DNA from 2 places in the Streptomyces roseifaciens genome. Region 1 is predicted to be linked to the other one. Evidence: riboswitches for the same ligand, from Rfam matches in the RefSeq annotation. Region 1 holds a riboswitch; the other holds the start of a gene.
The links. A riboswitch is a leader RNA that binds a small molecule or an ion and turns the genes downstream of it on or off. The one in region 1 is predicted to bind cobalamin.
Positions count from the first base shown of each region.

Region 2: it holds a riboswitch for cobalamin, as region 1 does, so the genes downstream of both, AS857_RS12585 (CoA-acylating methylmalonate-semialdehyde dehydrogenase) here and AS857_RS21860 (cobalamin biosynthesis protein) in region 1, are expected to answer to the same signal.

Region 1 covers NZ_LNBE01000004.1:1,063,453-1,066,988, forward strand. The annotation lists gene AS857_RS21855 (cobyric acid synthase) at 1-1,265, opposite strand, end outside; gene AS857_RS21860 (cobalamin biosynthesis protein) at 1,295-2,260, opposite strand; cobalamin riboswitch at 2,389-2,508, opposite strand; gene AS857_RS21865 (hypothetical protein) at 2,885-3,115, opposite strand; gene AS857_RS21870 (inorganic phosphate transporter) at 3,135-3,536, opposite strand, start outside.
Region 2 covers NZ_LNBE01000003.1:1,578,091-1,581,626, forward strand. The annotation lists gene AS857_RS12580 (acyl-CoA dehydrogenase family protein) at 1-470, opposite strand, end outside; gene AS857_RS12585 (CoA-acylating methylmalonate-semialdehyde dehydrogenase) at 476-1,975, opposite strand; cobalamin riboswitch at 2,139-2,316, opposite strand; gene AS857_RS12590 (short-chain fatty acyl-CoA regulator family protein) at 2,357-3,536, opposite strand, start outside.

The DNA of each region.
Region 1 (3,536 bases):
CCCCACACGGCGCCCACGCGGCAGCCGTCGAGGAACGGCTCGTCGCCGCCCTGCACGTCGGCCACGCCGTGGTGGATCTCGTAGCCCTCGACGGGCTCGCCCAGGGCCGTGCCCACCGGCCGTGCCAGGGTCTTCTCCGCGTCGAAGCGGATGCGCACCGGCAGCAGGCCCAGCCCCTCGACGACGCCCGCCCGGGACTCCACCTCGTCCTCGATCCGCTCGCCCAGTACCTGGAAGCCGCCGCAGATGCCCAGGACCGGGCGGCCCTCGGCGGCGCGCCGGGCCAGCGCGTCCGCGAGCCCGCGCTCGCGCAGCCAGGCCAGCGCCCGTACCGTCCCGCGCGTCCCCGGCACGACCACCAGGTCCGCGTCGGCGAGCTCCTCGGGGCGGTCCACGAAGCGGACGACCACGCCCGGCTCGGCGGCCAGCGCGTCCACGTCCGTGAAGTTGGACATCAGCGGCACCGCGCACACCGCGACCCGCAGCACGTCCGCCCCGTGCGGCGGGGCCACCACCGACTCCCGTACGGCGCCGCGCAGCGAGACGCGCAGGCCGTCCTCCTCGTCGATGCCCAGGCCGTGCGCGAACGGCAGGACGCCGAACGTCCGCCGGCCCGTCAGCTCGTACAGCATGTCCAGGCCGGGCTCCAGCAGCGTCACGTCGCCCCGGAACTTGTTGACGACGTAACCCGCTATCAGCTCCTGGTCCTCGGGCGAGAGCAGGGCCGTCGTGCCGAAGAACGACGCGAAGACGCCGCCGCGGTCGATGTCGCCGACCACGACCACGGGCAGCCGGGCCGCCCGGGCGATGCCCATGTTGACGATGTCGCTGCGCCGCAGGTTGATCTCGGCCGGGCTGCCGGCGCCCTCGCAGATCACCGCGTCGTGCGTGCGCCGCAGCTCCTCCAGGCACTCCGTCACCGTGCCGAACAGCTGCTCCTGGCGGCCCGCGTGATAGCCGCGCGCGCTGAGCTCGCCCACCGGCTTGCCCATCAGCACGACCTGGCTGCTGCGGTCGCCGCCCGGTTTGAGCAGCACGGGGTTCATGAGGGCGCTCGGCTCCACGCGGGCCGCGGCCGCCTGCATGGCCTGGGCCCGGCCTATCTCCGCGCCCTCGCGCGTGACGAACGAGTTGAGCGACATGTTCTGCGCCTTGAACGGCGCGACCTTGACGCCCTTGCGGGACAGCCAGCGGCAGATGCCGGCCGTCACCACGCTCTTGCCCGCGTCCGAGGTGGTGCCGGCCACCAGCAGGCCCCCGCCCAGCGGGCCCGCGGGCCCGCTCCTGTCAGCCGTCACCGGCTCCTCCTCCGTGCGTACCGTGCGAAGTTTCCGACAGAGAGCCTGCCCACCACGGCCGTTCCCAGGGCCAGCAGGGACACCCGGCGCGAAAGGCGTACCGCGCGTTCGATGTCGTCCGTCGCCACCGGGCGGTTCTCCGCCCCCAGCACGGGACGGTGCTCGACGCGGCCCGCGTACGCGAGGGTGCCGCCGAGGCGCACGCCGAGGGCGCCGGCGAACGCGGCCTCCACGGGGCCCGCGTTGGGGCTGGGGTGACGGGACGCGTCCCGCCGGACCACCCGCCAGGCGCCGCGCGGATCCGGGCCCGCGAGGACGGCGAGGGCCGCGGTGAGGCGGGCGCCGGGCCAGCCGGCGACGTCGTCGAGACGGGCCGAGGCCCAGCCGAAGCGGCGGTATCGGGGCGACTTGTGGCCCACCATCGCGTCCAGCGTGTTCACCGCCCGGAAGCCCACCAGCCCCGGCACGCCCCCCAGGGCGCCCCACACCAGCGCGCCGACGACGGCGTCGGAGGTGTTCTCGGCCACGGACTCCACGACGGCGCGCGCGATCTGCTGCCCGTCCAGGGCCTGCGGGTCGCGCCCGCACAGGTGCGGCAGGCGCTCGCGGGCGACGTCCTCGTCGCCGGCGGCGAGCGCGCCGCCGATGGCGCGGGCCTCGCGGCCCAGGGAGGTGCCCCCGAGCACGGCCCAGGTGGCGGCGGCGGTCAGGGCGATGCCGGCGGGGCGGGAAGCGCGTGCGGCGCGCGCCAGCAGCGCGGCACCGGCGGCGGCGCCGCCCGCGCACAGCAGGGCGTGCACGGCGCCGTGGCCGCGGTGGTCGCGCCACAGGCGTTGCTCGACGGTCTGGGCGGCGCGGCCGAACGCGGCCACGGGGTGGCCGCGGCGGGGGTCGCCCAGGACGCGGTCACCGAGGAAGCCGAGGGCGGCGCCGCACGCGAAACCGATCGGATCGGCACGCATCGGCTCAGACCGCCGTCACGCCTCGGCGGGGGGAGGGAAGTGTGCGGGGCGTTCGGTGGCGGGCGCCGGGCATGACGATGTGTCCTCACTCAGGGTCCGCGCCCTGGCTCGACGTGACCGGCGACCAGAGTCTCCTGGCTCCCGGATCCGCGCCGCCCCGGCCTTCCGGCTCGCCGCCGTGGCATCGCGTGGGGGAGACGCTCCCCGGTGACAGTGGCGGGACCGCGCCGGATTCACACCGGCTTCCTCTGCTGTCGCCGTTTGGCTCCGGAAGTCCACCATGCGCCGCGGGCGCCGTCAACTCACCTCTGACCTGGCCCGACCCGACGTTCCCGGCTGCGCCGAGCAGACCGGGAGCAGAGCACCGCCGGGCTCCGCCGTGCTGGTTGCCCGCCGTTGCGGCGGATGTTGCGTGCGGCGGGCGCGAGGGCGAGGGCGGCCCCGGCCTTTGCCGCCCGGGCCGAGGCGGAATCTTGTGCCGCCGCCGCGGCGCGCAACCGTGACGCGCCTTCCCGGCGGTGCCGTGCCGCCTGCGACACCCGAAGGTGCCTGCAACCCCCGGAGGGGAAACGCAGCGGCCGGGACCCCCATGGGGGTCCCGGCCGTCGAAGCGGGTCGTGGCGGTTACACCACGATCAGGTAGATGCCGTAACCCACGGCCGCCGCGCACAGTGCGAAGCACGCGTACGCACCGGAGCGCCGCGCGAGCGCACCCGCACCCGCCGCCGAGCCCGCCGAGCTCCCCGCACGGGGAGACGTGCCGACGATGCCGAGGGTGAAGATGCCCACCAGGCCGACCGTCACCACGAGGCTGACGCCGAAGACCTGGCCGAGGGCTGCCCAGTCGATCTGCATGCTGTTTCTTCCTTAAGCCTTAGCTCGCCGTGGCGGCGGCAGGAGCCCGCCCGGCCTCGGGGGAGGGGGAGACCGCGGCGGCCAGGGGGCCGGCCGGCGGCGGGGCGACGGCCTGCAGGGCCGCGGTGACGACACCGGCCGGCTCGGCGTCGGTGCCGGCCTCGCTCGAGTCGAGGTCCTCGTGGGTGACCGGCTTGCGGCGCGAGGCCAGCCAGATCGCGCCGGAGACGGCCAGGCCGAGGACGGCGACGGCCGCGACGCCCCAGTCGCCCTGGTCGGCGAGGAGGGCGGCGCCACCGGCGACCAGGCCCGCGGCGGGCAGGGTCAGGCCCCAGGCCATGATCATGCGGCTTGCGGTCGACCAGCGGACGACGCCGCCCTTGCGGCCGAGGCCGGCGCCCATGATCGAGCCGGAGCAGAC
Region 2 (3,536 bases), on a different contig from region 1:
ATGAACTGCTTGACGCCCGTGAGGACGTAGTGGTCGCCGTCGCGCCGGGCGCGCGTGCGCAGTGCGGCCGCGTCGGATCCGGCGCCCGGTTCGGTGAGGCAGTAGCTGCCCAGGAAGTCCATGGAGCACAACGCCGGGAGCAGGCGGGCGCGCTGGGCCTCGTCGCCGTAGCGGTCGATCATCCAGGCGACCATGTTGTGGATGGAGAGGTAGCCGGCGATCGAGGGGCAGCCGGTGGCCAGGGTCTCGAAGACGACGACGCCGTCGGAGCGGGTCAGTCCGGAGCCCCCGGAGGACTCGCGGACGTAGACGCCGCCGAGCCCCAGGTCCGCGCCCTTGCGCAGGACGTCGACGGGGAAGTGCTTGCCCTGGTCCCAGGCGACGGCGTGCGGGGCGAGGTGTTCCTCGGCGAAGTCGAGCGTCGTCTCGGCGATCGCGAGCTGCTCGCCGGAGAGCATGGTGCCGGTCATCGCCGTCATCGCATCGTGGGGATGGTGAAGCTCGCGCCCTCCTTGACCCCGGAGGGCCAGCGCGAGGTGACGGTCTTGGTACGGGTGTAGAAGCGGATCGCGTCCGGCCCGTGCTGGTTGAGGTCGCCGAAGCCGGAGCGCTTCCAGCCGCCGAAGGTGTGGTACGCCACCGGTACGGGGATGGGCACGTTGACGCCGACCATGCCGGTGTTCACCCGCCGGGTGAAGTCCCGGGCGGTGTCCCCGTCCCGGGTGAAGATCGCCACGCCGTTGCCGTACGGGTGCTCGCTGGGCAGCCGCAGGGCCTCCTCGTAGCCGGCGGCGCGGACGACGCAGAGCACCGGTCCGAAGATCTCCTCCCGGTAGATCCGCATGCCGGTGGAGACGCGGTCGAAGAGCGTGGCCCCGGCGAAGAAGCCGTTCTCGTGGCCGGGCAGGACGAAGCCGCGCCCGTCGACGACCAGTTCGGCGCCCTCCGTGGTGCCGATGTCCACGTAGCGGCGCACGCGGTCGAGGGCGTCCCGGCTCACCAGCGGGCCGAAGTCGGCGTCCGGGTCGTCGGAGCGGCCGATGCGCAGCGCGCCGATGCGCTCCTTGAGCTTGGCGACCAGGGCGTCGGCGGTCTCCTCGCCGACGGGGACGGCCACGGAGATCGCCATGCAGCGCTCGCCCGCCGACCCGTACCCGGCGCCGATCAGGGCGTCCGCGGCCTGGTCGAGGTCGGCGTCCGGCATCACGATCATGTGGTTCTTGGCACCGCCGAAGCACTGGGCGCGCTTGCCGCGGGCGGCCGCGGTGGCGTAGATGTGCGCCGCGATCGGCGTGGATCCGACGAAGCCGACGGCCTGGACCCTGGGGTCCTCCAGCAGGGTCTCGACGGCCTCCTTGCCGCCGTTGACCACGTTGAACACGCCCGGGGGCAGGCCCGCTTCGAGGAAGAGCTCCGCGAGCCGCAGCGGTACGGACGGGTCGCGCTCGGAGGGCTTGAGGACGAAGGCGTTCCCGCAGGCGATCGCGGGCGCGGCCTTCCACAGCGGGATCATCGCGGGGAAGTTGAAGGGGGTGATGCCGGCGGTGACGCCGAGGGGGCCGCGCAGCGAGTGGACGTCGATGCCCGTGCCCGCGTTGTCCGTGAACTCGCCCTTGAGCAGGTGCGGGATTCCGGCGGCGAACTCGACGACCTCCAGGCCGCGCTGGATGTCGCCGTGGGCGTCGGCGATCGTCTTGCCGTGCTCGGCCGACAACAGGCGGGCGAGGGTCTCCCGTTCGCCCTCGACCAGCTGCAGGAACCTCAGCAGGACGCGGGCCCGGCGCTGCGGGTTCCACTCGCCCCACTCCGGCTGCGAGGCCGCCGCGTCGGCGATCGCGGCCGCGGTGTCCTCGCGCCCGGCCAGGGGCACCCGGGCCTGCACGGCGCCGGTGTTGGGGTCGTACACGTCGGCGAAGAGCCCCGACGTTCCGGGGGTGTGCTTGCCGCCGATGAAATGTGTCAGTTCACGGACCATGGAAGCCTGCTCTCGTCAGGTCAGGTGAGATCCGGGGATGGGCATGGGGCTTCGCGGCTCCGCCGGGAGCTACGGGTGCGCGGACAGGTGTGCGCGCTCCGCCGGATCACCAGGGTCGTGAGTACGGACCGGTGCCATGCGTGTCTGCTCCATCCTCGTGGACAACACGGAACACCCCGCGGCCGGTATCCTGACTCCCGGATCACCGCGCGCCGCCAGCCTTCCCGACGAATGACGCATCTCGTCAGTGGCGTGCTGTCGACGGCACACTCCCCGGTCACAGTGGCGGGACCGTGCCGGAATCACACCGGCTTCCCTGCACCGCGGGCCTTGGTCACGAACATATAGTTGGACGTCCTAGTAAGTCCACCCCCGGCGTGATCACTTGTCCGCCACCGGGTACGGCACGAACGTGCTGCTGTTCTCGTCGATCGCCAGGGGGCGGCCGAGCGGGGGTACGGCCCGCTGCGGGCAGTCGAGGCGTTCGCAGATGCGGCAGCCCATGCCGATGGGCGTGGCGGCGGAGGCGTTGCCGAGGTCGAGGCCGTCGGAGTAGACGAGCCGGGAGGCGTGCCGGATCTCGCAGCCGAGCCCGATGGCGAAGGTCTTGCCGGGCTCGCCCCAGCCGCCGCGCTGGCGGGTGACGGTGCGGGCGGTCCACAAGTAGCGCTGCCCGTCCGGCATGGCGGCGATCTGCACGTGGATGCGGCCCGGGGCGGCGAAGGCCTCGTAGACGTTCCACAGCGGGCAGGTGCCGCCCGCGCGGGAGAAGTGGAAGCCGGTCGCGGACTGGCGCTTGGACATGTTGCCGGCGCGGTCGACCCGGACGAACGAGAAGGGCACGCCCCGCAGCCGCGGCCGCTGGAGCGTGCTGAGCCGGTGGCAGACGGTCTCGTAGCCGACGCCGAAGTGGTCGGTGAGCCGTTCGACGTCGTAGCGCAGCTCCTCGGCCGTCGCGTGGAAGGTGCCGTACGGCAGGATCAGCGCGGCGGCCACGTAGTTGGCGATGCCGATCCGCGCGAGCGACCACGTGGTGGAGCCCTCGTCGTAGTCCTGCGAGGCGAGCGCGGACAGCTCCCCGGCGAACTCCAGCAGGGCCAGCTGCGTGGCCATCCGGAAGGCCCGCTGGCCGGGGCGGAGCCGGCCGGAGAGGTGCAGGGTCCGGCGCTGCGGATCGTAGTGGTGCAGGCGGCCGGAGTCCGCGACGAGCTGTACGGCGTGCCGCTGCGTGAGGCGCGCGGTCAGGGCCGGGAGCACTCCGCCGGGGCGGACGCCGAGGCCGGCGGCCAGCTCCTCGGCGGCGATGTCGAGGTCGTGGAGGTAGTTCTGGCGGCGGTAGAAGAACTCCCGGATCTCCTCGTGGGGGGAGCGGGGTGAGGCCGGGCCGGTGCCGCCGCTCCCGCCCCGGCCGTCCGCGGCCTCCGCCAGGCGCTCGGTCAGGGCCTGGTTGCGGCGGCCGAGATCGATCAGGACGGCGGCGACCGCGGGCAGGCGGGAGGCGAGTTCGGACAGGTCCGACGGGGAGACCCGGGCGCCGGCGATCTCGTCGGCGAGTGCTTCC